Regions from separate parts of the Weissella ceti genome, predicted to be linked through region 1. Evidence: riboswitches for the same ligand, from Rfam matches in the RefSeq annotation. Region 1 holds a riboswitch; the other holds the start of a gene.
What was found. A riboswitch is a leader RNA that binds a small molecule or an ion and turns the genes downstream of it on or off. The one in region 1 is predicted to bind thiamine pyrophosphate.

Region 1 (15,459 bases):
CATAGCAAAGGCATTATTCGCGCCAAGCCGGCCTTGTACTCCAGCGGAAACACTAGGTGTCAATGTGTCGGGTGACATGGTTGCAACGATGATGAAATCTAGATCTTCAGCACTCCATCCCGTTGTGATTAATAATTTTTCGGCAACACTAACAGCTAAATCTGTTGTTGTTTCATGTGTTGCAACATATCGCTGCTGAATACCGGTCCGTGTTCGAATCCATTCATCTGATGTTTCAACCATTGTAGCTAATTCATCATTTGTTAAACATTTTTCGGGGACCACTGAGGCAGTTGCATTAATTGTTAATTTTTCCATCTATTCTTTGATAGTGGCGTGTAATCCTTGCAAATGATTTTCAAGTTGGCTAATCGCCTTCCCAATAACCTGCGTTTGTTCATCAGTTAATGAATCTGTTAATGAATGTGTTAAATCACGATGAAATGCTTCATGTGCACGATATACAGTACGACCTCGATGTGTTAATCCTAGCTTTACTTCACGTCGATCAGTTTCTGAACGTTGACGTTCTACATAGCCTTTCTTAACCAACTTATCCAACGCTGTAGTCATTGCACTTGGCTTCAAATGAACCAAGCGTGCAATTTCTGTGGCGTTGGGGAATTCATACATTGAGATTGCTGCAATAATGTGCATTTCTTTTAAGCTAATGTCTCGAAATTCAGACCCTTGCAAAGAGACTTCTTCAATCCACATCACGTTATTAAAAACATCCACCAGATTCTTATTCATTTGTTCAAACGCGACACGCTTAGATTCCACCATTATGCTCTCCATTTCTAACTTCACTGTTGGTCAGCAACCACAAACATTAATTCTGCTTCAGTTGTTAATTGACCGTTCACAGTGACGTTTACCATTACGGTACCCATATTTTCTCTTATTGTACCAAATTTAACGGTCATATGGAGAACATCACCCGGTTTTACTGCCTGGTGAAAATCGGCTTGATTAACACCAGTCATGTATGCCGTTTTATGGGCGAACTTTGGTGAATACAAAATCAAGATTGATGCTGCTTGTGCCATTGTTTCAATTATCAATGTACTTGGCATCGTCATACTTGGCTGGTTTGCAAAGAACGCTTCGTTAGCCGTTACATTCTTAAGCGCCACCAGACTTTCGTCCGGTACCATTTCCTGAACCCGATCTATAAATAAGATTGGGTATCGATTGGGAATGATGTCCATAATCTCTTGGACTTGTAATTCCATATCGCTGCTCCTTTTTATTTCGATTATCGAATTATTCGATAGAAGAATAATATTACACATTCCGAGGATGTGTCAACAAAAAACATTCAAAAAACATTTTATTACACAAAAAAAGACACTCGATGATTCCATCGAATGCCTTTATATCAAGCGTTTAATTCAGATTATTTTGTTTTAGAATTGCATCTGTAATGGCATCTGCATAATAGACTTGTCCTTTTTCATTTGGATGAACATGATCATCATAGAACCAGTCTGCTTGTCCTTCACTAGTTGAATACCAATCAATGACAGTTAAATTATCATACTTCTTAGTCATTTTATCTAACATTTCATTCACATCAGACTCCCAGCGACCCGTAGGTACACGAACATTCGCCCAGTAAACATGTCGATTGCCCAACAATGTCATAATTTCGTCGAATTGTTCTTCTGTAAATGATCCATTTGTTCCTAAAATCATCAAAACATTGTCTTGAATACCCTTTGTCTGCAACATTGAGGTGATAATCGGTCCAGTTGCATATAACTGACGACCAACATCTGCATCCATCACGATATTTGGGAAATTCTTCTCTAATGTAGGTAAAGCATCTAGTGCCATTGAATCACCGATTGCGGTCAATGGCATATTCTTTGTAAATGCTTTTTGTTCAGCCGTTAACTTAGAGTTTTCTTTGTCCGGCTTTTCTTTAACAATTAAATTACCATAAGCATCATATTCTGGTTCTTCTGGTTCTTCTTCAACTATTTCTTTTTCTTTCGACTTGTCAGCTAGCTTCTTTGTTTCTTCTAGATGCTTCTCAAATTCACTTGGTTCTGTTTTCACAACAGGTGGCTTAGCAGCCAGCGCAAAGCCCATCATCGTAAATAGGAATACACCCAGGAAGAAACCTGCACGCTTTGTCTTTTTTACAAAGAAGAAATCGTGCATATAGTGTTTTACATCAGTCCACGTCACACGACGTAATGGATGTTCAAACAAACGGTATGACAACTCACTCAATATTAAAATAATCGCAATCTCAATGATTGCATTAATAAATAAATGGTCATTCACATTAGTTATTTTAGCATCGTAGAACACCATAACTGGTGATTGATACAAATAGATACCATAACTACGCGTTCCGACCCATGAGAAAAATGGATTTGACATGAATCTATTCATATTGGCGGCTGGATGAACCACAGCAGCAACTAAAATTGCAGAAGCTACACTGACAAAGAACATACCACCACGGTAAACAAATCCATCATCATAGGTTAAGACTCTGAATGCATAAATAAGATATCCTAATGCACCTAATCCTAATAAATTAATCCCCCAACGACGAACACCTGAAATTTTATCCGCCAACAATGCACTTGGCCACATAAATGCTAACCAACATCCAATTAAGATTGAAAACATCCGCGTATCTGTTCCATAGTATATACGTGTAGGATCAGCACCCGGTACGTACATAATGGCCATCAATAGCGCTGAAAATACAATCAAACATGCAATGGCACGACTGGCACGCGTTGCACTACGTGCTTGGCGATAAAAGATAATACAGATTAAAGGCCAAATTAGATAAAATTGTGCTTCCACAGCTAGTGACCAAATATGTGTAAATGGTGATGGTGTTCCAAATTTATCAAAGTAAGACATATTATTGGAAATTTGCCACCAATTATTCACATATAAGACACTACTAATCACGACTTCACGTAAATCTTTTAATAGATCCCGTTGGAATAGCAAAATATAAGTTGAAGCACTTGCAAGTAGCACTAGCAGTGCTGGATATAAACGTTGGAATCGACGAACATAAAAACGACGTAAGTCAATTTTTCCCTTAGCGATCCATTCTTGGTTCAACAAATCAGTAATTAGATAACCAGAAACAACAAAGAAGATTGTTACCCCTAAAAATCCCCCCGGTAAAGCCTGAGGAAATAAATGATACATAATAACCCCTAGCACTGCTAGGGTTCTAATTCCGTCTAACCCAGTGATATACCTTCGATTGTTATTTGCCATGACATTTGACCCTTTCTAAAATTCCTCACGTGTATTTCGTGTTCCTCATGAGGGTGTTTAGACCATTTGTCATGGTGTCCCTATTTGTAAATCACTACACTTTAAACTTAATCACATTACTTTCTATTAAACACCAATTGTCCAAAACATGCTATTAAAATTAAAAAAAAAATCGACTTTCTCTGAATTCCAAAGCCTAGCATTAAAACTACCTTAAAGCGTATATATCAACGAATTGGCAGCATTTTTGAATTCAGATTTTATTCACATAAAAAGCACCTCCAAATTATATTGGCAGGTGCTTAATTGTTTTCTAATCAAATATATAAAATGTAACAATTATGAATTTGAACGAGACATCAAAACCGCCTTAATGGCTACTGATGATACGTAATTCAATGGTTGCGCAAAATTTGGTTGGAAGAAGAAATCTGATAAGGCTAATTGATCAATCGTCATTTTGTTTTCAATCGCAACTGAAACAACATTCGCAGCTTGTGAGATATCATGTTTGGACATAAATTCAGCACCAATAATACGATGTGTTGTTTTGTCCCACGTTAGTGAACACTTCACCTTTTCCGTTGTTAACATAAAGTCTGGACGGTAATCTTCTTCAATGATTGCTGTTTCTGCTTCAAGGCCTTTCATTGCAGCACTTGTTTTATTTAATCCAGTAGATGCAAAGGCTAGTTCATATAATTCAACCGCTGACGTTCCTTGTGTTCCAGGATGTGTAAGACTTGGTTTAACAACATTGTGTCCAATGACCATCCCTTGACGAATCGCATTCGTCGCTAATGGCATGTATTCATGCGTTTGGGTCGGCGTATAAAAGACCGCACTTGCGTCCCCCGCTGCAAACACACCTTCCACACTGGTTTCCATATAATCGTTTGTCACAATTGCACCATTGGCTAACATATCAACTTGACCGGCAAATAAGTCTGTATTTGGTGCGAATCCAATGCTAAGAACTGCCATGTCAGCGGCATAGGCCCCACGATCTGTTTTTACAATAATTCCATCATCTGTGTCTTCAAACCCAATCACTTTTTCATTCAGAGCCAAGGTTACCCCATGTGATTGAAAGGCCTCTTCGTAAGTTGCTGAAAATTCTTTTGATGCTGTTCGTGACATCACACGATCTGTTGCATCGATTAAGGTAACGTTTTTTCCTTTGCGAGATAATTGTTCCGCCAATTCCGCACCAATGTATCCAGCACCAATTACTACCACACTTTCCAAGTTTGGTGTTAATTCACGTAGTTCATTTGCATCTTGCCATGTCTTACTAAAATAAATTTTATCACTATCAATGCCTGGTAGCGGTGGCACAATTGCCTTTGATCCAGTTGTAATGACAATTTTATCAAAAATTTCAGTTGTAACGTCCCCTGTTACTAGGTTTTTAATCACTAATGTTTTCGTTGCTAAATCTGCTTGTTGTACATCTGTTTGCATATGCATATGAATCCCTTGTTCAGCCATGGATTCAGGTGATTCATAAAACATACGATTTGGGTCTGATACTTGGTCCCCAACCCATAGAGCGATTCCACAAGACAAGAAAGATACATTGTCATGACGTTCAAATACATGGACTTCCGCACCCTCTTGCTCTGAAATAATTGATTTCGCAGCAAATACTCCTGCGTGTGTGCTACCAATAACGGCTACTTTCATGATTTTATCCCCCGATAATATATACATGTCATTAACTAATTTGATGACACCCGAATATTATCATGAAATGGTTATTTTTTACAAGTAACTTTTTCACTAATCAAAACGCCTGAAAATGCATATAATTACAAAACAAATCAAAAAACCTGTTTAAATCAATCTTAAAAGCATTGATTTAAACTCGCAAGTTTGTGAACTTGTGAATTAAAACCCGTAACAAAATGCTTATTTTATCATTTTTAAAAACAATCCTTTTTGTGATTTCACATATTTAAAAACAAAACAAAAAGCACTGGACAAAATATCCAGTGCTTGAATTCGGCTATGATAACCATTGATTAATTTTTTTATATGTTCCCGTAATTTCTTCTTCACGACTTGGGTATAAAAAGAACTTACGCATTAAGTCATGACCAGCTGTCATTGCTAGCCACCCTTTAATTTCTGCATCACTTGCGTCTGGTTTCAGCAAACGCGGTGTCAATGAGGCCGCAAATTCTTGATCATGTAGCGCTAAAAATTGTTCGTTTATCTGATAGTATTTTTGTAAAAAATGATAGACGTCAGGTTCATCTTGAACCATTGCAATGATTGATTCCAAATTACGATGTCCATGCACATGACGCATCATCTTACCAAATACCCACTTATAAGCATCATTAATATCAGCGAAATATGTGTAGAACGAACCGCGTGAAATCTCTGCACGCTTAATGATTCGAGCTACTTGCGCATCAACTAGCGCATATGTTGTAAATTCCGTCACCAAAGCATCATAAATTTGGGCCTGCTTATTTGGCTTCAGATTATCAAATGTCTTCGTTACCATATATGTCACTTCCTATGTTTACATTACCACGAAAATAATGTTAAAGATGATCAACCCCGTCAAACTAATTGCATGAAATAACTTATGCCCTGACAGTAAAGCAATATATTCACGCAATAATGCATTGTACACAAAGTATCGTCGTGTTCGTGCGCCAATCCCATCAATATTCAAACCAGCTCGGCGTGCATTTCCCGCCGCTCGAAAGACATGATAGTCACTCGTTGCAAAAATACCACTATCGGTTGGTAGATCAAGACCTTCAACGATTATCTTCGAATAGATCATATTTTCTGTGGTTGTTTTTGACTCTTCTTCTGCAATTAACAACTCCTCTGGGTATCCTGTTGTTAAGGCATATTCGCGCATTGCGCGCCCTTCTGGGATTTCTTCATCTGGTCCTTGTCCTCCAGACAAAATAATATACGGACGTTCGCCCGTCTTCTTATATTGACGATTTGCAAATTTTAAGGCCACATCAATTCGTGATTTTAAGAGATTAGATAATTCTGTTCCGTTTAACAAACCTGCGCCCAACACAATGATGAATTTTTGATTCAACTTAGGTCGGAAAATGACATATAGCAAAAATGACAAGCTAAAGTTAATCATCCAGAAAACGAAATAACCAATAATCACACCACTGATAATACGTAAGCCGCTTGCCCACATGTAATGTAAGTGTGCATCAAACCAATCAAACAAAAATGGCGACAAAATTAGATAGATACCAATAATCAATGTGAGTGAGTTACTTAGCGTATGGGCTTCACGACGCCAAACCAGAAAGGCATTCCACAACAGTAAAAAACCCAATATCATTGATAGTGCAATAATAACCAGCAATACGAACAAAGCTAGCATAAACCATGCACCAACTACTAATTCGTTCCCAAAACTCACAATTAGACCAGTCATACTAACCCCAAACGATAGAATGAAAATGGTGGCTAATCCGCCATTCATCAATCGAATCTTATTTGACTTAAAACTAAAATACAACATTAGTCCAATAACAACTGTCACGCCCCATGTCATTAAGACAAACGGCGCATATTGTTGCATTGTATTTTGCAATTCTTCCACTACGTATCTCCCATCCATTCTTCATCTAAATATTATACTACAAATTAGTCGTTTCTTATGGGAGATACTACCACACATCTTTAGTAATTGCCGGCTCTTGATGTTTAAAATCATCTAACCAAATATTTCACTCTTTATATAGAAGAAAAAAATTCAAAAAAGTTAAAAATCAACTAGCCGCCTCTTTTTATAAACTCATAAACAGAAAATTTTTCACACATTCATTCTATTCATACGCTTATCGTTTACCATTATCTCTTTAAAAACATTTGACATAGTATTATTTATCGTATAATATTATTTTTACACGAAAGGGGTACTATCATGAAATTATTTAAAACTATCGCCGTTACAGCTGTTCTTATTGCCGGACTTGGTTTCGGTGTCTCACAACTAACCAAGAACTCAAACAGCGAATTCGCTGGTATTGTTGATCAATTAAACCCATTCCTTAAGACAAGCACTGTATACGTTAAAATTAATGAACCCGCATATATTGAAGAACACGGAAACGCCCAATATGAACAAACAGCTGTTGATGCCCAAGGAAACACACGTCCTGTTAGCTACACCGGTATGGGCGTGTTGAAAAAAGATCACTACCTTGCCCTAACAAACAAAGGTGCTCATGTTGAATCATATGCAGAAGTGCAACCTAATGAAATTCCTACGAAAGCTTTGAACGTTCTAAAGACACAAAATTAATGCTGCTTTAATTGATATACACAATCAAATTGTTATTGTTGTCATGACAATATACATATACAAAAAAGGATCTAGATGATATCGTCTAGATCCTTTTTTACACTTTCTTTCACTATCTACTAAAGTAAATCATCACATACTTAACCATCTATTGCATGCTTACTACCGCAAATGATGAAGCTAATATGCAGCATCTGCTGCTTTTTGCCAAAAAGCAATTTCATGTTGATATGATTTGACATAAATATCAACATAGCTGAAATCTGTTAAAGTTCGTTGTTGTGGATTAGCAAGATAGTCATTCAATACTTGCCAATATAGCACCACCCAATCATGGTATTTTTTAGAAGTATAAAAATCAAACCAAGCTCGATAGTTTGTATTCACTTCTCCTGTATCAAGTCCCGCTTTTGCAATTAAATAATAAGATTCCACACATGGAAGCAAAGATAATACCCCCGCTAGGACATCCCCCTGACTTGTCTGTTCAGCCATGTGAGCTAGATAAGATTCATTATGTTGCCCTGGTTTAATTTGCGCAATATTTTCTGGATTGGCTTGTAAAGCAGCATGAGCGTCACTTTCATCTGATAACATTCCCGGCAATTGATACCCTTGCATAATCAGCTGATTATAGACACGTGTACTATATTTAGTAAACGTTTCAACATAGTAATGGTCTTGTGCAATATAATAATCTCGCTGTGCTTGGGTTAATTGTCCGGCTGCTAAATTCATCACAAATGGCATCTCATGGATTTGTCCCATGTACTTATCTCGGATAATCTTTAATTCATCAGTTAATGTCAAAGCTATTCCCTCCCGCCCAATGATTCAATGGTCCATGACCCGCACCAACAATAATTTCATTCTGAATGACATCATTCATAAAACGACGTGCACCAGGCATTATATCTACCAATTGGTGGCCATGGGCTAGCCCTGCTGTAAGATAGGCTGACAATGTGTCTCCAGTTCCATGGGTGCGTTGTGTCTTGACTCTGTTTGCTTCATACCAAAACACGTCGCCATCTACAGTAAGTAATAGATCTTGTACAATCAGTCCCTGACCATGGCCCCCTTTTAATAGAATGTTCTTTGCGCCTAAAGTTTGTAACTTTAACGCGACAGCATGCATGGATGCTTTATCCGTTGCCAATTTCCCGGTTATAACTTCAGCCTCTAGTAAGTTAGGCGTTAGTAAAAATGTATGTGGCAATACATACTGAACTAGCGCATCAATAGCAGAATCACTAAGTAATTGTGCACCACCTTTAGCGATCATGACGGGGTCCACAATCACTGGGATATCTTTTGCTACATCACTTATGAGTTGCCCTACCGTTTTAACAATATCTGCATTAAATAAAGCCCCTGTTTTTATTGTTTTTATTGATAAATCTGCCATCACGGATGACATTTGCGCCTTAATCATATCTACTGGAGTTGGTAGTATATGCTGCACTCCTAAGGTATTTTGTGCTGTTATTCCAGTAATGACTGTAGCGCTATAAGTACGCAAAACATCAAACGTCCGTACATCGGCATTAATACCGGCACCACCACTTGAATCAACTCCCGCAATGCTTAAAACTTGTGGTATTTCTGACATCCCTATTCTCCTACTTGCTCTTGGTAACGATCAATGTCAAAGGCATCGAGCCAATGTCTTGGCACTGATTCACCAAGTACCAGTGACGTTATCATCCTTCCCGTTATTGGTGCTAATAAAATGCCATGGCGTTGGTGCCCATAAGCATAAAATAATCCTGGATGATTGGCATATTCACCAATCATTGGTAGTCCATCTGCAGCGGTGTTATTTGGTCGTAATCCTGCCCAGGTTTGATTAACTGTTAAATGTTCAGTCAATCCCGGCGCAACATGGTTTACCTGTTCTATTAAATGCCGAACTCCTGTTAGTGACACCGTTTTTGACCAGTCATTGCTACGTTTAGTCGCGCCTATAATAACCTCATCCCCATTTCTAGGCACCATATAAAACTCCGAGTGATACAACGTGTACGTGAGTTGTGGTCCATGATTAGTTGCTGCAATGACCTCACCTTTCATGGGATATGTGGTGTTATGCTTGTCAGATAAATCTACCTCAATAATGTCAGATCCTGCTACGCCAGTGGCAAGAACCACTTTCTCAGCCAATACAGTTTGCCCATTTGTTAAAGCTAATCGATAAGCTTCCTTCTCGAATTGAATCGATTGTACACGGGAGGCTTCCCTAATAACTACGCCCGCTTGCTCCGCAGCACGCGCAAATGCTTTTGCAACTTGCATAGGGAGCACACTAGAATCAGGCAGATGCACAGCACCCAGCATATTTGTACTTACATATGGTGCCATGGTAACTAAATCCTTTTTTGATAACCATTGTAAGTGTTGTTCTTTAACAAGTACTGCTAATTCATCATATTCATTCTGATTAAATGCTAACTTGATTAGTCCATTTTGTCGTAACCCAATATCAATTCCGGTTACAGCGCGTAATTGTTCTGCCAATATCGGATACATCGCTTGGCTTTTTTGCGCAAAATCAAATACACCGGCTTCTGAAAAAGTCCGATATTCAGAATATGCCCCCAACATGCCTCCGGCCGCTTGCGTAGTACCTTTACCAACTTCATGTTCTTCTAGTAAGACTATGGCTAAATTTGGACTAGCCTGACTTAAATGATAAGCAATCGATGCCCCAATAACACCACCACCTACAATTGCCACATCAACTTTAACCTGCATTACCCTTCTCCAAATCACTAAATAGTTTTTGCCCACTCATTGGAGAGGAGGGTACGGCGCCAGTATGGGCATCTAATACTCGTCCTGCTTTTGCCAAGTATGCCTTACGCCCAGCTGAGATACCATCATGAAAAGCTGCAGCCATCAATGGAATATTATTGGCTGTTGCAATAGCCGTGTTAGCCATAATCGCATCAACCCCCATTTCCATTGCTTCAGCTGCTTGACTTGGCTTACCAATCCCAGCGTCAATAATGACTGGTACTTCAATATTGTCCACAAGTAGTTGAATCATGTCCTTATTCGCTAAACCACGATTACTCCCCAAGGTTGAGGCTAACGGCATCACCGCTGCAGCTCCAGCAGCAACTAATTTATGCGCTAACACTAAGTCAGGCATCATGTACGGCAGTACAATGAACCCTTCTGCCGCTAATACCCGTGTTGCTTTTAGCGTTTCTTCGCCATCAGGCATAAGGAATTGCCGATCCGGCATAATTTCAATCTTTACCCAGTCACTACCACTCAATGCACGAGCCAAACGTGCAATACGAATAGCTTCTTCTGCATTTGTGGCACCAGATGTATTCGGTAATAGCGTTACTCCGTCCGGGATGTATTCTAGAATATCTGATTCATGCGCTTCGTTACGCTTCAATGCCATCGTGATCATTTCCGCTCCTGCATGATCGACAGCAGCTTTAATCAAGTCATACGAATATTTACCTGATCCTAAAATAAATCGTGAATCAAAAGCATGTCCTGCAATAATTAGTTGATCGGTCATTAATTTTCTCCTTCTAGGTTTTCCTGTGACAATAACAACTGCAATATCATATTCACTTGATGCCCAGCAGCGATCATAACCCGACCAGCCATTAAACCTTCTTTACCCGGATTAGTTTGGTCCCCTGCAATGTAAACATTCTTACGGAACTTCTTAGTTTGAATCGTATTAGATGAATGTAAGCCAGCCATACCATTCCCCATTACTAATGGCTTATTGGGATAAGTTGCTTCACTCGTACGTAACAACATCGCTTTAGCATCTGGTACATCAAATGCTTCAACCATGACATCTGCATCCGCAAATAACTCTGCCACATTCTCATTAGTTACTTTAACTTGATGAATCGTAATATTGATAAATGGATTCATTTCCAAGATGTTTTCACGCAATGCCATAACTTTTGGCATGCCAATCTGACTTAACTTATACTGTTGGCGGTTAAGATTACTAAAATCCACAACATCAAAATCAATTAAAGTTAAGTGTCCTACGCCAGAACGTGCTAAGCCAATAGCAATGTTTGATCCCAAGCCGCCCGCACCTGCAATTACGACATGTGCATCTACCAATGCTTCAGTAGATCCGGCTACGTTGCGTTCTTTCATCCCATGCCAAATGTCTTGCGCGGGGATGCCTTGCATGTTAATCGTCATCTTCTATTCTCCAATTCATATTTCTGTTTTAACGATTCTGATTCATTTGGAAATCAGCCACCCCCAACGAATGACACAACTTCAATCGCATCATTTTCTCCTAACACAACATCTTGAAAGTCATCCTCTTTTAAAATACGACCATTTAATTCCACCACTACGTGTGTCGTATTCATGACTTCTCGTTTTTTAAGCATTTCACTAACGGTTAATCCTTCTAAACCAGTGATTAATTGTCCATTCATGCGCATAAGCGTATTGCCTCCAAAAAATAAAATAAAAAAGCACGTGCTTCCATAGTGAAAGAACGTGCTTAGGTTAATACCGACCTAATTGCACCACTTTCCTACGCTAGTTTTAACTAGATCAGGTTCTTGGAATCCAAAGCATTGGCTTTATCTCAGCCGATCACTTCTTTCGGCACTCCCAGTGGATTTATATATGTGGCATGTTAATGTTTACTTGACGTAACGCCGTAACCGTCTTCTCAATATCATTAGACAACATAATCTCACTTACTACAGCTACACCATCAATTGGAAAGCCCGTAAAGGTATGCACATTGTGTGTTTTAATTCCCCCAATAGCAACCACTGGTATTTTGACGGTTTCGCCAATATCACGCAGGGTTTCGGGGGATGTTGGTCGTGTAATAACTTTAGTTTGGGTTGGAAATATTGCACCAACGCCTAAGTAATCCGCCCCCTCGCGTTCCGCCTCAATCGCACGATTCACGCTTTTGGCTGACACACCAATTAATTTATTAGGACCAACTAATCGACGCACGATAGATATCGGTAAATCAGCGTCACCGATATGCACTCCAGCCGCATCAACCGCTAACATAATATCTACGCGGTCATCAATAATTAGTGGTACGTGATACCGATCAGTTATTCTTTTGACGTCCATAGCTAGCTCAAAATAATTACGCGTGGACAGCGATTTTTCGCGCAACTGGATAATGGTTACACCGGTTTGGCACGCCTCCTCAATAATTTCCAAAAATCGACTTGGCGAATACTCATATTGACCAGTCACAAGATACAGTTGATACGGATTCATCATTTCACCCCACTCCAAAGAAAAAAGCACAACACGTTAAAAGCGTTGTGCCTGAATGTTCATAGTGTAGCGTTAAGAATAAATATTGCTAAACGATCGTCACTGCTCGTGTTTATACATATGCTTCGAATTATTATTTTGAAGATATGTCGCTAAAGTGTACACCGTCATATTTATTGTTAGCTTCCTACGCTAGTGTTAACTAGATCAGGTTCTTGGGTATAATCTCAGCCACATTTGGGCACCCCAGCTTTTAACAGGATTAGTTTAGCAATTATTTCAAAGTTTAGCAACAAAAAAAGATACAAACAATAAAGAATAGACATTCATTTATAAACGACTATTCATCCATATTAAGGACATATACGTACATTTCATACATATATAAACACCAATTCGTATCCTTAAACTATAGAAAAAATCACAGCACTCAAACAACTTACAACTACCAAATTCAACAAATATGTCGAGAAATCAAATATACATATTACTCTATTTTTGATGTTTGGATATTATTACAAAACAAAAAAGCCCTAAAGCAATTGTACTTTAGAGGCTTTCATGAAATATTTAATTCGTTTCAATTAATCGGTAATTACTTACCACGACGAACCATTACTAATCCTGCGAATACAAGACCAAGCAAACCAAGAATAGTCAAATTGAAGTTATCAGCTGAACCAGTATTTGGCAATTCTGCCTTCTTTGTTTCAGACTTCTTCGCTGTAGTCTTCTTAGGTGCTACAACCTTTTCTTCTGACTTACCATTTAACTTCGGTGCTGGAGTTGGCTTTACATGTGCCTTAGGCGCTGGAATTGGCTTAACATCAGACTCTGGTGCTGGTGTTGGCTTTACATGCGCTTTTGGCACAGGCATTGGCTTAACATTAGGCTTCGGTGTTGGTGTTGGCTTAACGTCAGGCTTTAGTTCTGGCTTAATTGGATTGATCTTGTCATCTTCAACTACTTGCCCATCAATATGTTCTGGGGTAATTGGATCGATAACGTCAATATCTTCTTCTGGAATAATTTCTTCCGTTGGGTCGATATGTACTTCTGGCTTTGAACCGTGAATACCATCTTCTAGGTGGTTTTCTTCGATAATTTCATCGCCTGTTTCTGGAACGATTGGGTCGATAACGTCAACATCTTCTTCTGGCACAATTTCTTCCGTTGGGTCGATATGTACTTCTGGCTTTGAACCGTGAATACCATCTTCTAGGTGGTTTTCTTCGATAACTTCATCACCTGTTTCTGGAACGATTGGGTCAATAACGTCAACGTCTTCTTCGGGCACAATTTCTTCCGTTGGGTCGATATGTACTTCTGGCTTTGAACCGTGAATACCATCTTCTAGGTGGTTTTCTTCGATAATTTCATCACCTGTTTCTGGAACGATTGGGTCAATAACGTCAACGTCTTCTTCGGGCACAACTTCTTCCGTTGGGTCGATATGTACTTCTGGCTTTGAACCGTGAATACCGTCTTCTGTATGTGGTCCTTCTGTATCTTCATCTGCGTCATCTGGAACGATAGGCGCAATTTCATCTACAATTTCGTCCGCAGGAAGTTCTTCTTCCTTTGGTACGTTATGTACGTCTGGTTTTGAACCATGGATACCATCTTCTAGGTGGTTTTCTTCAACACTTTCAGTACCCTTGTCCGGCGTAATTGGGTCAATGTCATCCGTTGTTTCTTCAGGCATTGGATCAATCGTACCTTCAGTTCCTTGGTTCAGATTATCAACACCTTCGATTTCACCTGACATTAGCAAGTTCGCTACACGGACGTTATCTGAAACTGATTGTGGGTTGTTATTTCCTGCTGCAAAAGAGACTGAGAACTTATTTGTTAGTTCCTTCATCTTCTCTCCTGCACCTGTCAAACGAGTCTTGTATTGGATTGAAACAGTTTCACCGTCAACTAGCGCTTCAGGCACGGTTACAGAAAACTTGTTTCCCATGACTTTAACCTTTGGCACTGTAACTCCAGGCTTACCACTAATTGTGAATGAGTCATCCACGTATAAGTGACCTTGGCCAAGTGAATCCGTTACATCAATGTTACCAGTGATGTGATCACGGTTCGCATTGATTACAATGTACCAGTTCAAGACAGTCGGATCATTAAGGTCAACATTTCCACCCTTGTATGCAGGACGATGTGGTTGAACAGGACCAGTATTTGTCTTATGCCCCTTAACCTTCAGCGTTGGCACGTTTTGGACTTTTGTCCCCAAAGACATGTCAAGTGTGTTTTCTGAATCCTTAGCCAATCCTTGCTTAACTTGCAAGTTAAAGGAAAGCTTACCCTTGATATGCTCTTTCGCAGACACTTTATCAGTAAACTTCACAACTGCTCGTCCGCTTTCCACGGTAACAATTGCGTAGTCTTCTAACTTCATGCTTGTCTTAAATCCTTCAAGCTCCTTAGGTAAATCAAAAACCATTTCATCGCCAGCTTTGAATGTATGACCATCCTTTTCACTAAATCCGATCTTTACGTTTAAGTTTTCACCCTCCCAGGCTTCCGACTTGTCAACAGTAATTGAATCCACAAACAGATCCTTATTTATTTGACTAGCTTGTACTGTATTGCCAGTAAACATCACTAGAACACAGGCAAGC
Region 2 (15,459 bases), 370 kb from region 1:
ATTCAACTGGGTTTTCACCCTTTGTAATCGCTGTGAAGACACGCTTAGCCATCTTAGTTGAGATAGTACCATCATCAATCAAGTTGATCATTTGTGCCAAGTGCGCAGGTGTCAACGCAGTTTCTTGAAGGTCCAATTGCTTTTCGTTCAAGTAGGCGTTAACGTCACCCATCAAGTAGTTGGCAGCACGCTTAGCGTTAGCCCCTTCAGCAACAGTTGCGTCAAAGAAGTTTGCCATTTCAAGTGTTTGTGTCAACACTTCTGAGTCGTAAGCTTCTAGTCCCAAGTCGTTGACGTAGTGTGCACGGCGAGCTGGTGCTGATTCAGGCAACTTGTCCGCAACTTCAGCCAACCAAGCATCTGTCACATGAACAGGTGCCAAATCAGGTTCTGGGAAGTAACGGTAGTCATCTGCTGTTTCCTTTTCACGCATCAAGATTGTTTCACCAGTAGATTCATCAAAACGACGTGTTTGTTGCTTGATTGTTCCACCAGCCATGTAAATCTTTGCTTGACGGTTTTCTTCGAAAATCAATCCCTTACGGACATAGTTGAATGAGTTCAAGTTCTTCAATTCAACCTTAGTCCCGTATTCCTTTGATCCGACTGGACGGATTGAGATGTTCGCGTCAACACGCATTGATCCTTCTTGCATCTTAACGTCTGAAATGCCAGTAAATTGGATTGCTTGACGCAAAGCTTCTAGGTAAGCATATGCTTCATCTGGTGTGTGCAAGTCAGGTGCACCAACGATTTCAATCAATGGTGTTCCTTGACGGTTCAAGTCAACGTATGAGTAACCATCATCCGCGTGAGTGTTCTTACCTGCGTCTTCTTCGACGTGCATTTCAGTAATTCCAACACGCTTAGTTTCACCATCAATCACGATATCCAACCAACCGTTTTGTCCAATTGGTGTTTGGCTTTGTGTGATTTGGTAAGCCTTTGGATTGTCTGGGTAGAAGTAGTTCTTACGATCCCAAGTTAGGTCACGTGTCACTTCAGCGTTCAAAGCTGTTGCAGCCATCATTCCAGCTTCCAAGGCTCCTTGGTTCGCTGATGGCAAGACACCTGGGTAACCCCAGTCAATCACGTTTGTGTTTTGGTTAGCGTCCGCACCATATTGCACTGGTGATGGTGACATGGCCTTTGAGTTTGTCTTCAACTCAACGTGGACTTCAAGTCCGATAGTTGTTTCAAAATTTGGCACAGCCATTAGTTGGCACCTCCTGGTACTTTTTCAAATAGACGAGTTGCTTGTTCAAAAGCATATCCCGCTTGGTAAATCTTTTCTTCGTTAAATGCATCAGCAATCAATTGCATTCCAACTGGTAATCCATTGCTGAATCCAGCGTTAATTGACATACCTGGCAATCCAGCCATGTTAACTGGGATTGTCAATGCATCGTTCATGTAAGTTACTTCTGGGTCATCTGGATTTTCACCAAAGTCGTACGCAACACTTGGTGCAGTAGGTCCAACGATCAAGTCGTATTCAGCAAAGACCTTCTTGAAGTCGTTGGCTAGCAACGTACGTACTTGAGCGGCCTTCTTGTAGAACTTGTCGTATGAACCAGCTGAAAGTGAGTATGTTCCAAGCATGATACGACGCTTTACTTCATCTCCGAATCCTTCAGAACGGCTCTTAACGTACACTTCTTCAAGGGTCTTAGCTGATTCTGAACGGTAACCGTAACGAATACCATCAAAACGTTGTAAGTTTGATGATGCTTCAGCAGAAGCTAGGATGTAGTATGCAGCAACACCGTAACGTGTGTGTGGCAATGAAACAGTATCAACTGTTGCTCCTAGTTCCTTCAACTTGTCAATCGCGTTGTGGACAACTTCCTTAACATCTTCATGAATTCCGGCACCAAAGTATTCTTCTGGTACGGCAATCTTCATGCCAGTTAGGTCCTTGCCAAGGTGGGCAGTGTAATCTGGTACAGCGACGTGTGAGCTTGTTTGATCATTGGCATCATGACCAGCAACGGCACCCAAAACATACGCATTGTCCTTAACAGTACGTGTCAAAATTCCTACTTGGTCAAATGATGACGCAAAGGCAATAACACCCCAACGTGATACACGACCGTAAGTTGGCTTCATTCCAACAATTCCGTTGAAAGCAGCTGGCTGACGGACAGATCCACCAGTGTCAGTTCCCAATGAGTAAGGAACTTGTCCGGCAGCAACCGCAACGGCTGATCCACCTGATGACCCACCAGGAACCTTAGTTGTGTCCCAAGCGTTCTTTGTGTTCTTGAAGTATGAAGTTTCAGTTGTTGAACCCATGGCAAATTCGTCCAAGTTCAACTTACCAACACCAACCGCTCCACGATTTGCCAACATGTCAGTAACAGTTGATTCGTAGATTGGTGTGAAGTTAGCCAACATCTTTGACGCAGCAGTTGTCAAAACATTCTTTGTTACGATGTTGTCCTTGATTCCGTAAGGAATACCTGACAAAACGTCATCTACGTCGATTCCCTTAGCATCCAATTCACGAGCTTGGGCTAATGCTTCTTCCTTCATCACAGTGATGAACGCACCGAATGTTTCATCAGTTGCGGCGATGTTGTCAAGCGTTGCTTCAACAAGTGCTTCAGCAGTGATTTCTTTGTTAACTAGTTGCGCGTGTAGCGTTTCTAGGTCTGTGTTTAAGTAGTTCATTAGTTACTTGCCCCTCCTTCAAGAATGGCTGGCACCTTAATGTAATCACCCTTACGTTCAGGGGCATTAGCCAATAATTCTTCAGCTTGTTCAGCGTTCACACCTTCATCGGCACGCAATGACATTTGCAAGTCAATTGGGCTGAAAGTTGGCTTCACATCAGTTGTATCAACTGCATCAAGCATTGTCACCACTTCGAAAATCTTATCCAAGTGGTCTGTCATAATTTCTGTTTCTTCTGCTGTCAATTCTAGCTTTGATAGAGAGGCAACATTTAGCACTTCGTTAGCGCTCAAGCTTTGTTCACTCATGTTTGTAACTCCTTTGATATTTTAGTTATTGTATTTCTTTTAACGTGGCAAAAAACGTAATCCTTTAGGATAAAAATTCTTCATTTGGCCATTTACAAACTTACCAAATCCGATGCCATTGCCATTAAATGTCAAGACGTGCCAACCATTATCTAGTTGACTGTCTGGCATCATGAATGTATCACCATGGACATATTGAGCCCATTGTTCGTGGCTTAATTCAGCAACGTGTTTGAACGCATTGCTTGGCATCGCTAAGGCTAATGCCAAACTAGGTTCGAAACGCTTCTTTTTGAATGTCCCCAAATGCATCCCTGCACGCAAAACTTGTAACTTGTTTAAGTCTGGTGCATCGACGGGCAACGCATATAGTTGATCACCAAACGCATGTAACACACGATTTAGTGGTTCAACTAATTGGTTCGCTTCAAATTCATCCCATAATTCACGTTGTTCCTTTGTCAAATTAGTCTTCGCTAATTTAGGTTCACGTGCATCACTTTCCGCTTCTGCCTTATGTAGTTTAGCCATGAAGTGTCCTTCACCCGCAACGTGGTGTGGGAACAAACGGACAGTATCAGCCAACGCAGGATTACCATCTGCCCAATCCGGACGCCCAGCATCAACACCTTCAGGTAGATCAACAGGCACCACACTGAACTCAGGATATTCTGCTAGGAGCCAAGCAATCACTTGTTCATCTTCTTCTGGCGCAAAGGTACAAGTTGAGTAGACCAATGTTCCACCAGGTTTTAGCATGGTTACCGTATCTTCCAAAATCATCTTTTGGCGATCAGCGTTTTCCTGTGGATAATCCGCAGTCCAATAATCAACGGCGTCATGGTCCTTACGGAACATGCCTTCCCCTGAACACGGTGCGTCTAACACAATGGTGTCAAAATATTCTGGGAAGTGCTTGGCTAATGCCGTTGCATCGTGGTTGGTTACCAGCGCGTTTTGCACCCCAAAACGCTCCATGTTTTCACTTAGAATACCGGCACGCTTACGACTGATTTCGTTTGAAATCAACAAACCTTCTTGTTGCATAAAGGCTGCAAGGTGAGTTGATTTCCCACCTGGTGCAGCAGCCAAATCTAAGACGCGTTGTCCTGGTTTAGGTTCTGCTAACTCCGCAACAAGTTGTGCTGATGGTTCTTGTGAATAGATAACCCCTGTTGTGTGGTCCACTGAATGACCATTAACTTGGCCATAAAAACCAAAACGACTCCAAGGAATCGCTTCCCCTGAGTCGGTATCGAATGGTTCTTGATTCGCTTTCAACGGATTCACACGATAGGCTTTACTGGCCGGCTCATGAAGAGCCTTAAAAAAAGCATCTGCTTCATCACCAAGCAATTCTTGGTATTTTTCGACAAATGCATTAGGTAGAACTAACATGCCAGACCTCCTTTAAACGTGAATTCTTACTCCATATTTTACCATAAGCCCCTTGTTTTCGGCACATTTGCTATGCAAATAAAAGCAATAAATCATAATCACAACTATACCAATCGTTTGGTTTTGATATCTTTTTTTCTAAATACATTTTGAGTATACAAAAAGCTCCCCAAAACATTTGTTCCAAGTAGCTGATTCAATGGGGATTTCGATAAAACTTTCACGAGTTAAATCGCTCATTTTTTAGATATTAACCTGCGCATTATTTTTCTGGAATTAATTTGCGTACAATTACATTCACTGTAAATCCACTGATAAAAGCCAACAATACTAACAAGCCAAATGACATTTGATCGAATAGCATCGTCATCATCCCCAAACTGATAATCGTTCCTAAGGCAGAACCAATCATGTTTACATATTGCTTTTTCATTTCTATTTCTCCTTCATCCGCTTAATGATATGACGTATTTTTATCCTGTCGTCAATGCTCACATCGAACTAGTCCAATTGTTTAAAATGATGACTAGGCGTTAAATCTGTATAAATATGTTCTACTTTGAAGATATTTACCATAGACGAGGTCACACGAACGCCAATTTTATTTTCAGGCAGAATATAAGTCTTTAGATTAAATAACCCATTACGGACAATAAGGCCAAATCGGGTCGTTTTCATTGTCGTAATTGCAGGTCCAATCAACAGACCAAACAAAATCAAAGCACTAATGTACGTCCAAATTGCCAAACCAAAATACAACATCCCTACCAACAAGACGACTAGAAGGCCAGCTGTATAAATAATTTTCGACAGCGTCACATGCAGCGGTATACGCTCAAAGGTATGGGTATATGCCGGCACATACTTCTCTAACAATCCATTCACTTGAGCTACTTTAACATACGGAAAGAGTGTATTTTTCGTTTGCGTGCCACCCTCAGTGTCTGCATCATTCATAACTGCTGACACTGTACATAATCCCAACATGCGCATGCCTAGGGACTGTTCTACCATAATGCCATTGATATTCGTCTTTTCAATGATATGCTGATCACTATCAATTAGTCCGTTTTTCACCACAAAACGTCCCTGAATATCATAAATTTCGAATTGAATATATCTGAAAAATTGCAGAATAATTGTTCCTACGGGTAATACCAGTAACAAAAGCACACCGATTATCTTAATATCAATGTGTATTGGTAGATACTTCATCCATGGTTCAATAAATTCGATTCCCTGAATAAGCACGGGGATAATCAAGAAATAATTAGCGGAAACTAATGCCGTTAGGACAATTTTATTCCATGTAACGTTTACCTCTTGGATTCTATAGATACTAATATTTTCCACAGCTTCATCAACCGCATCTGAAACTTTAATATGCTTAGTCAATAAACTAATTTGTTCTGCAGACAGTGCTGCAAACTCAATGGGTTCTTGGTCTTCACCATTTTTAAAGTTAATAACTAATCCTTCAACACCTACTATTTTCTGTAACCAATTACTGGTCACACGATAATTTACGATTCCTTGATTTTTAGAAATATTAATCGTACTGACATCTAAAATGCCGTAATTCACATGAATGTCATTGTTGACGATTGCATAGGTCGTATTGAAATATCCCAATACAAACCGTACTAATGCAATGATCACCATTAATATCATTAAACACATTAAGAAAAACGGTTGATGTAACCACTTATTTAAAAAAATATATAGTGGAAACAAAGCAAACAATGCCCAAGCTAGGTCTTTTGTCTGCACGATAAAATATAACGGCGATTGTCTCTTAGCACTCATGATTGTACCTCTGAGATAACTTGCGTAATATCTTGCCACTTTTCGACTAATGGTTCACCTACCCCTGTTGCAATCCCGTGTACAGCGTAAGCTTTCGCTGATGTTTGAATCTCAAGAGTCATTAGATCAACGTTCTTTTGTAGAATATTTTGTTTTTTAATTGTGGCGTAAACCTTTTCTAACGGAATTGCGATTTCGCGATAATATAGTCTTCCTTTTCGGATAACCACTTTTTCACTATCAATCGTTACTGACGTATTTCTAACATACGCTTGAGCATATATCGTCATCCATCCAAAAAGTAAGACTACAAAAACAACAAACACACCCATATATTTTTCCAAACCAAAACACCATATTGTAAATATGCCTCCTACTAACAGGGCGACATTTTCCACGATATTCATCCAGAACTTATACTTCATATAATTATTATGTACATTTAAAATCATTGTTTTCTCCCTAATTTGATACACGATATTAAACGTTTAAATATTAGCACTAGATTTACAATCCTTCAAGAAGGCTCACCTACGCTAATTAGGCGATATATCCACTTAATTCCTACGCCTATCATGTTTAAAACGATTTAAGATTTAAACGTAAAAATCTGATTTTTAATACTTTTAAGAAAAGCTGATATACTAATGAAATACAAAAAATTGACGGCCTTATTTCTTACAGAAGGTCGTTTCAAAATTGGGAGACTAAGCGACATGGATACGCAAAACGAAATGGATTTTTCAGATATTAAAAATATAATCATCAATAGCACACCTTATTTTGATATCAAAACATTGTTTAATCATCATGAACCAGACCCCATCAATCGTCGACTTATGTACAGTGCTGAACCCCACGCAACATTACGTGGATCATTCATGGGTACACATACAACTGACCGAGAACTCTGGCCATTTTATCCAGCATTGGGCTGGTTAGCACAAGACGACATCAACGCTGGTGATACCGCTTCTTCATTCCGTACTCTATTTCATCACGTTCTATCTCAATCAGAAAACAAGGATAGCATCCTTCAGTCAATTGATGGTTTCAACCCTAATGAAAAACTTGAGAATCAATATGATTTACTCGTGGATAAATATGCTGAATTTGATTGGATTAGCGATAATCTGGATCGTTTCCGTCATTACGTGAGTTTAGTCGATACGCTGGGTAATATTGTTGTTTGGGATCGCATCTTTAACAAGGTCCGTGGGTTTGATTTTTCAACCGCAGATAATTTCCCACTATCTCTTGTCCAATACCAAGAGGAATTCTATGCAGACAATCCAACTGGTTGGCAACAGTTCATTACAGACAACCAATTAACCATGTACGTTAACGACGATTACTCAGTCGATGTTTTCTCAGACAATCCACTACCAAAAACAAGTGCAGAATTTGGTGCTTATCTTGACTGGATTACACCTAAAATGATGCAACGAAACGACGAAGTCATTGCTTTATTAGCCTAAATATTTGGCTGAATGATCGAAATTCACTATAAACGCAAAAAGGTAACTAATCACACTTATTGTCGTGTAGCTAGTTACCTTTTTTATTTTGCTCATTTCTTATTCTTGTGCGATTATGTACGTTAATTAATCTTTTTCAGGAATAAATTTGTATAAAATATACCCAATAATGTATCCAATTACGCCACCTATGGCTAATTTTTCCCAGAACATACCTTCTCCGAAAAATTGTCCCATCATGATTCCTAACACTGTTCCCACAGCTGCAATCAGTAACGTCTTATAATTTTTATCCATTGAAATATCCTCCCTAAATAGACATCCTCAGAAACATGTTCATTATATCACATTAATTTATCCCAACAAAAAACACCAACATTGATGTTGGTGTTTCGTATTATTTCATGTCATACAACTTGATTTCACCATCACGAAGGTTAATCTTTAGGGCATCTTCTTGCTTACCCTTTTTGTACTTGTTTTGCGCACGGGCCTTTTCTTGCTTCTTACGGGCCTTTTCTTGTTCTTTCTTGTTATCGATATCTAATTCGTTCTTATAGTCGTAGAAAGGATTGTTTTCATCTAGATATGCATCTTCTTCGCTAGACTTTGTTACATAAACGAACGCTTCTTCAAACTTACCTGTTTCAAGTTGTAGACCTGGTGCAGTTACACTTGAAAGTGAAACATTTCCATCACGGAGCTCAATGTTACTTGCTTCAGCAAGTGTCACAAATGATCCGTAAACATAAGCATCACGACCCGTTACCTTCAACTTGTCCAACTTAACATCGTCGAATGATAGACGACCGTCCTTAGTTGTCATCGTTAGTGATTCCCCAGTGAATTCGCTCAAGTTCGCACCACCACGACCAGAAGTTACTTTTGTGTGCTTAACGTTAAGTCCTTGCACAATAACACCACCATCATCCATTGTTAGATTCAAGTTTTCTAACTTAGTCCCAGCAGGTACGGTAATCTTCGCTGAGTATTCAAACGCTTCTGGCGTTGATAGGAAAGCACCACGTACCAATCCTTCATTCTTTACAGCTTCAACTGAAAGTACATCACCCTTTTGGGTAGCAGATGCCTTTTGATTGTCAACTGACCAGCTAGTCACTGACCCTTCAGATCCTTCGACAATACGCACAACACCTGAATTCGCATTCACGTTAATTGTTTTAATATTGTCGAACTTTTGTTCTGTCTTCTTAACGTCAACCAACTTCACACCACGGTCCCAACTGAAGTCAAAGTTCGATTGACCAACTGTTGTGACCATCATAGCTGCCCCAGCTACAAATAATACCCCACCAAGAATAAGCGGCTTCTTTAATTTAAACATTAGTTTTGCCCTCCTTGCATAGGTGCATTATCACGACGTGATACGAAACGACGTCCAATCCACTTCATGAATTGCACAAAGACATCAAACAACCATTGTGTTAGGTTCAAGACGATTGGTGTCATCATGATTGTCAAACCAGTCATCAATAGACCTAGACCCATGAAGAAAATACCAGTTGGTACTGATTGACCAATCAACATACCACCAAAGACCAATGAACCCACTCCACCAGCTAGAACACCAACAACCATCGCATAGATGCCAAATAGTGCCGCGACAAAGAAAAATAATCCTAGTCCCAACATCAATAGAACACCAATTGCCACTGGAATTAGAATTGGACTAGCAAATAGACCTAATACAATCAACCACAACATACGTGTACGTTGCTTTGTGCGTTGTTGGGGTGTCACTTCTTCTGATACCGGCGCATCATCCATGTCCATGAAGTATTCCAAACGGATTGTACGAGCAAATTGCTTAGGCGTTCCATACTTAGCTTCTACATCTTCTAGTGACATACCAGATTCAATGACTTGCTCATTGTAAAATTGCAGCATTTCTTCTTGTTCTGCTGCTGGTACACCATTTAGATAGCTTTTTACTTCATTAAAATATTGATCAATCATTTTGCTCATCCTCCAACAACAATGTATTCACAGATGCACGGAAACTTGTCCATGCAGTCTTAATTTCGGCCAAATGGGCACGACCTTCTTCGGTAATCTGGTAATAACGACGGATACGCCCTTCATAAGGTTCATCGTAATTAATCAGATAATTATTTTTCTTCAAACGACGTAATACTGGGTACATCGTTGATTCACTAACATTCATATGTTCTTGCATAGTCTTGGTAATCACATAACCATATGTGTCTTCTTTAGCCAAAATAGCCAAGACGGTACCATCAAGCACGACTGTTGGGACTTGAATATCCATAAGCGCTCCTTTAATACTGTTTTCTATATAACATATAGTACACCGTGTATAGTAGTGGGTCAAGCACAATATATTTTTAATTTATATTACAGACAAAAACATAAAAAAAAGACTGATGCACCAACCTAAGTTGGGCATCAGCCTAAATTTATTTTACTTTAAAATGTTGTCAATGGCTGTCAATTCGTCAGAAGTAAATGACAAGTTTTGCATTGCCGCAATGTTGGCTTGCAAGTGCTTTGATGATGTTGCACCAAAGACCAATGACCCAACACGTGGATCCTTTAGCAACCAAGCCATCGCCATTTGAGCCAATGATTGGTTACGGTTCTTTGCCAATTCGTTCAATTCGTTCAATTGCTTAACAGCCTTTTCAGGATCTTCAGCAATGAAGGCGTTTGAACGGTGCAATGGCATATCTGCTGGAATACCATCTAGGTAACGGTCAGTTAGCAGTCCTTCTGCCAATGGTCCGTAAGCAATCAACCCAGCATGATGTTGATCCAAGATGTCTAGCATGTTGTCCTTTTCTGCTTCACGGTTCAACATGTTGTATGACATTTGGTTACCAATAAATGGTGTGTGTAGTTCTTCAAAGATTTCAGCAATCGCTGCTGTTTGTTCAGCGTTGTAGTTTGAAACCCCAATGTACAATGCCTTACCTTGACGAACCAACAAGTCCAAAGCTTCCGCAGTTTCGCGCAAGTTTGTGTTTGGATCCCAACGGTGTGCGTAGAAAATATCAACGTAATCTAGGTTCATACGTTGCAATGACAAATCCAAAGCGTTTGACAATGTCTTCTTGCTTGAGAATTCACCGTATGGGCCTGGCCACATGTGGTAACCAGCCTTAGTTGTGATAACCAATTCGTTACGGTATGGCTTCAAGTCACTCTTGTAAACTGCTCCAAAAGTTTCTTCAGCTGTTCCGTTTGATGGGCCGTAGTTTGATGCATTGTCAAATGAGAAGATTCCGTTGTCGAAAGCTTCCAAGATAACACTCTTTGAATCAGCCAATGGACGTTGGTCTCCCATATTACGCCAGAATCCCAAACTCAAGTCAGGTAAGATTAGCCCTGAATCTGAAACGCGACGGTAAGGCATTTTTTCATAACGATCTTCTTGTGCAGCATATACCATAGTTAATATTTCCTTTTCAATTTATTTGTGTAGCTTAAATGTATCGGGATCATTTTGCGCGATACGTAGCTTATCTAGTGAGATTTCTTCATGAATATCATGAATGGCACGTCCCAAAACCGGCGCCACTGACAACACTTCTAGCTTGTCAGAACGGTTCGCATCTGAGATGGCGTTTGTGTCAGTCACAATAATCTTCGTAACATTGTCATCTGCACCCAAACGAGCACCTGCTTCATTTGAGAACACAGCATGTGTTGCCACAACATAAACTTCAGTCGCACCGTTTTCACGAACTGCCTTAGCCGTAATGGCCATACGTTCACCAGTATCAATGATGTCATCAATAATGATGGCACGACGACCAGCAACTTCACCCACAATTGCATCTGGTGATGACGGGTTCGTACGGGCGACGTTATCATTAACCACTCCCCATGGTGCTTCCAAGAAATCGGCAAAGCGACGTGCACGACCTGCACCTGTGTGGTCAGGAGACACAACGACTAGGTCATCCGTTAAGTTATGTTCAACGAAGTATTCCGCTAGTAATGGTGCAGCACGTAGCAAATCAACAGGGATATTAAAGAATCCTTGAATTTGATCCGCGTGGAAATCGATTGAAATCACACGTTCTACACCATTCATTTCTAGTAATGAAGCAAGTAACTTAGCTGTGATGGCTTCACGGGCCTTAGCCTTACGGTCTGAACGTCCGTAACCATAGTAAGGGATCACAACGTTGATTGTGCGTGCTGAGGCACGGCGCAATGCATCAATTAAAATCATGATTTCCATGAAGCTATCATTGGCTTCACCAGAAATTGATGAAATCACAAAGACATCGTCTCCACGGATACTTTCCAAGACACGTTCATAGATTTCACCGTCAGAAAAAGTTTGAATTTCAACTTCCCCTAAGGCAATTCCCATCTCGCGTACCGTCGCTTCTGCTAGTTCACGGCTGACGGACAAACCAAAGACTTTTAATTTAGACTCCACGATATGCCTCCAATTAGTAATAGAATATCTTTCTTATGTCTCCTATTTTAACAAAATTACCGGTTTCGGGCTATAACTAACCCATAATTCCATGACTTTTTACGTCTATACCAAAACTTTAAAACAACTTAGTAAAACACTGGATTTTTTAATTAAACATTGGTAAAATGTTTTAAACACTTTAACAACCACATATTTTAAGGAGATTTACCATGACGACTTTGACAGCGAGCATTGCAGGTTTCGACTTTGATGGCATTCTTTTGAATGCTGCTGGAATTAATTGCCAATCTATTGAGGAACTAGATCAAATCCGCACTGCACCTGGTGCGGCGAGCCTAGTAACTAAGACTGCAACACAACACCCTCGTAAGGGAAACGAAGGAATTCGTTATGCAGATATGCCATATGGTTCAATTAATTCAATGGGGTTGCCAAACTACGGTTTGGAATACTACATCGAATATGTTGAAAAGTATCAACATGAAAAGCCAATTTTCCTATCAACTGCAGGAATTACACATGATGAAATTTTGTACGCCATGCGTCGTATTCAAGAATCTGATTTCGATGGATTGATTGAATTGAACTTCTCATGCCCTAACGTGCCAGGAAAGCCACAAATTGGTTATGACTTTGCGACAACAGAAGCATTGCTAGAACAAATCTTTACCTTCTTCACAAAGCGTGTTGGGGTAAAGCTACCACCTTACTTTGATATCGCACACTTTGATCAAGTTGCTGAAATCTTGAACAAGTTCCCATTGGCATTCGTTAACTCAATTAACTCAATTGGTAATGGTTTGACAATCGATCCTGAAACAGACACAGTGACTATCACACCTAAGGGTGGTTTTGGTGGCCTAGGTGGCGCAATTGCCAAGCCTACTGCCCTAGCCAACGTGCGTGCATTCCGTGAACGTCTACGTCCTGAAATTAAGGTAATTGGAACCGGTGGTGTAACAAACGGTCGTAACGTGTATGACTTGATTCTAGCTGGTGCCGAAATTGTTGAAATTGGAACAACATTGTATCAAGAAGGACCTGCCGTCTTTGAACGTTTGAACGCTGAATTGATTGAAGAAATGCAACGTCGTGGTTACGATGATTTGTCACAATTCCGTGGAAAACTAAAGACATTGCAAGCAGATCCAAACGCAAAAAACATCTAATTGTTATTGCAAAGCTTTTGAGAACTAGATATACTTAATTGAAACGAATCGACCATGCTGGGGTGCCGAAAGGCTGAGATAATACCCATGAACCTGATCCGGTTAGTACCGGCGTAGGAAGCTTGGTTTTGTTTATTAATATTGCTATTAAACAAAACCCCAGTGAATGAAACCCGTAGAAATACGGCTTGATTGACTGGGGTTTTTACTTTGCTCTTGGCTGTCGGTTCGTTAAATAAATGTTTCAACACTCGTTGAAATAAAAACATATGCCGCTCTAGGAGGAGTATTTTCATGCAACAACGTAACATTCGGGTGACAATTGAAATTGCCATCTTTACTGCCTTGGCCATCGTTTTGGACCAAATCGTGCTATTCCGTATGCCACAAGGTGGAAGCATTTCTTTGGCCATGTTGCCAATCATTGTCATCGCCCTTCGTCGTGGAACAGCTGTTGGAATCACAACTGGTTTCTTGACAGGACTATTGAACTTCATCTTTGGGGGATTCTTCGTTAACATCTTCCAAATGCTTTTGGATTACCCATTAGCTGTGGCCGTTATCGGACTAGCTGGGGTCTACTCAAAGACACTACAAGCTCAATTGGCCAACAATCAATTGACTAAGGCTGCTATTTCAGGAAGTATCGCAACAATGATTAGTGGTGTTGCTGCACTAGTACCACATACAATTGCTGGTGTGGTTTTCTATGCGAGCTTTGCGCCAAAGAACCAATCAGTCTTGCTATACTCACTTGTATACAACGCAAGTTTCTTGATTCCAAAGGCGCTTGTGACACTTGTTGTGGTGGCAATCCTAATCATGAAGGCTCCTCGTATCTTCACAGATAACTTGTAAGAGCTCATTCACTTTTAAAATTAATCAAAATAAAAAGACTGTCACAATTGTGGCAGTCTTTTTCGTTATCGTTCAAATCTAATAATCGTTCAAATATGAATCAGCAAAGAATTTTGCTATGTCGTCGACTGATAATTGTCCAGGCGCAGATGCTTGCCCTGCTTGGGCAAATGTTAATTGAGAGCCATGACGAAACCCTTCTAGTCGGGTTCGGCTTCCTGCATCCCCCATCGCCATCGTAATTAATGGCATCTCACATTGTTGAAAAAGAGCTTTTGTTTCAGCTAACAGCATATTGGCTTGATCTTCATTTTCCGCCATTACAGCATATTTAATCACATCTACTGGCATGTCAGCTAACTCAAACAGCCGTTGATGTAGATTACTTGGATATTGCCAATCATGTCGTGAACCAATAACCGTAACGCCTTGCGCTTTCGCAAATGCACGCGTCGTCATTTGATCATCTAACACGTTAGTTTCAATATCAATCGCTGCAATCCCTGCCTCAATTGCTGCATAATAGACAGCTTGATAGTCATGGGCATTGTAGTTTTTTAAGCCCCCCTCTTCACGTGTACGCCATGTAAAGATAATTGGTCTTTGACTCACTACCATTACCTCTTTAATGACTGCAACAGTTAGGGTTCTCAAATCTTGCCAGGCATCAATGCGCCATTCAAGCACATCTACTCGCTCATCAATACCCGCTTGCAGATAGCCCTTCGTTTCTGACGCATCCTTCACTTGCATCGCAATCGCAATTAGTGGTCTCTCTTGCTGTCGCACTAGTTTACCGATTTGTAATTGACTACTCATAGTGCGCCTCATAGTGTTCAATAATTTCAGACACAATTTCTTGTGGCGTCTTACCATCAGTATGGATGGTCACATTAGCTGCCGCTTCATACTTTGGTAAACGACTACGCCATAACACACCAATTTCAGACAAACTGCTATTGCGCAGGATGGGACGATCCATATCATCCACAATACGCTCCATCGTCTGACCAAATCCACCAGACAAATAATACACTGGCGCAGGATTATCATATAAACGTTCACGATTGACGGTCGTTTCTACGACTCCGCCACCAGTCGCCAAGATACCTTCCTGTTGCAATGCTTTTTGGACGATATTTTTTTCTAACATTCGAAAGGCAGTTTCACCCTTTGCTGAGAAGATTTCACCTGGTGTTTGCCCGGTTTCTTCGGCAATCATTACGTCAGTATCTAGCATTGGTACGTTCAATTGTTGACTTAGGAGTTCAGCGGTTGTTGTTTTTCCCGCTCCCATAAAGCCAATTAGGATCAATTTACTCATGACTGCT

Region 2: another riboswitch for thiamine pyrophosphate. It lies ahead of thiT (energy-coupled thiamine transporter ThiT); the one in region 1 lies ahead of thiS (sulfur carrier protein ThiS).

What each region holds. Positions count from the first base shown of each region.
Region 1 covers NZ_CP074441.1:654,958-670,416, forward strand. Annotated here, with positions in the region: gene KHQ31_RS03280 (beta-ketoacyl-ACP synthase III) at 1-318, opposite strand, end outside; gene KHQ31_RS03285 (MarR family winged helix-turn-helix transcriptional regulator) at 319-786, opposite strand; gene fabZ (3-hydroxyacyl-ACP dehydratase FabZ) at 807-1,235, opposite strand; gene KHQ31_RS03295 (acyltransferase family protein) at 1,390-3,264, opposite strand; gene KHQ31_RS03300 (FAD-dependent oxidoreductase) at 3,604-4,950, opposite strand; gene KHQ31_RS03305 (TetR/AcrR family transcriptional regulator) at 5,273-5,779, opposite strand; gene KHQ31_RS03310 (YdcF family protein) at 5,798-6,865, opposite strand; gene KHQ31_RS03315 (YxeA family protein) at 7,190-7,570, shown strand; gene KHQ31_RS03320 (TenA family protein) at 7,751-8,380, opposite strand; gene thiD (bifunctional hydroxymethylpyrimidine kinase/phosphomethylpyrimidine kinase) at 8,367-9,182, opposite strand; gene thiO (glycine oxidase ThiO) at 9,185-10,324, opposite strand; gene KHQ31_RS03335 (thiazole synthase) at 10,314-11,111, opposite strand; gene thiF (sulfur carrier protein ThiS adenylyltransferase ThiF) at 11,111-11,767, opposite strand; gene thiS (sulfur carrier protein ThiS) at 11,821-12,018, opposite strand; TPP riboswitch at 12,094-12,205, opposite strand; gene thiE (thiamine phosphate synthase) at 12,203-12,832, opposite strand; TPP riboswitch at 13,000-13,091, opposite strand; gene KHQ31_RS03355 (Ig-like domain-containing protein) at 13,428-15,459, opposite strand, start outside.
Region 2 covers NZ_CP074441.1:1,023,505-1,038,963, forward strand. Annotated here, with positions in the region: gene gatB (Asp-tRNA(Asn)/Glu-tRNA(Gln) amidotransferase subunit GatB) at 1-1,216, opposite strand, end outside; gene gatA (Asp-tRNA(Asn)/Glu-tRNA(Gln) amidotransferase subunit GatA) at 1,216-2,673, opposite strand; gene gatC (Asp-tRNA(Asn)/Glu-tRNA(Gln) amidotransferase subunit GatC) at 2,673-2,984, opposite strand; gene KHQ31_RS05340 (RsmB/NOP family class I SAM-dependent RNA methyltransferase) at 3,024-4,382, opposite strand; gene KHQ31_RS05345 (hypothetical protein) at 4,645-4,815, opposite strand; gene KHQ31_RS05350 (PH domain-containing protein) at 4,884-6,188, opposite strand; gene KHQ31_RS05355 (PH domain-containing protein) at 6,185-6,640, opposite strand; gene KHQ31_RS05360 (hypothetical protein) at 6,905-7,666, shown strand; gene KHQ31_RS05365 (hypothetical protein) at 7,793-7,963, opposite strand; gene KHQ31_RS05370 (DUF4097 family beta strand repeat-containing protein) at 8,064-9,011, opposite strand; gene KHQ31_RS05375 (HAAS signaling domain-containing protein) at 9,011-9,643, opposite strand; gene KHQ31_RS05380 (PadR family transcriptional regulator) at 9,636-9,956, opposite strand; gene KHQ31_RS05385 (aldo/keto reductase) at 10,110-11,096, opposite strand; gene KHQ31_RS05390 (ribose-phosphate diphosphokinase) at 11,118-12,098, opposite strand; gene KHQ31_RS05395 (dihydroorotate oxidase) at 12,311-13,270, shown strand; TPP riboswitch at 13,319-13,407, shown strand; gene thiT (energy-coupled thiamine transporter ThiT) at 13,565-14,128, shown strand; gene aroD (type I 3-dehydroquinate dehydratase) at 14,207-14,947, opposite strand; gene KHQ31_RS05410 (shikimate kinase) at 14,940-15,452, opposite strand.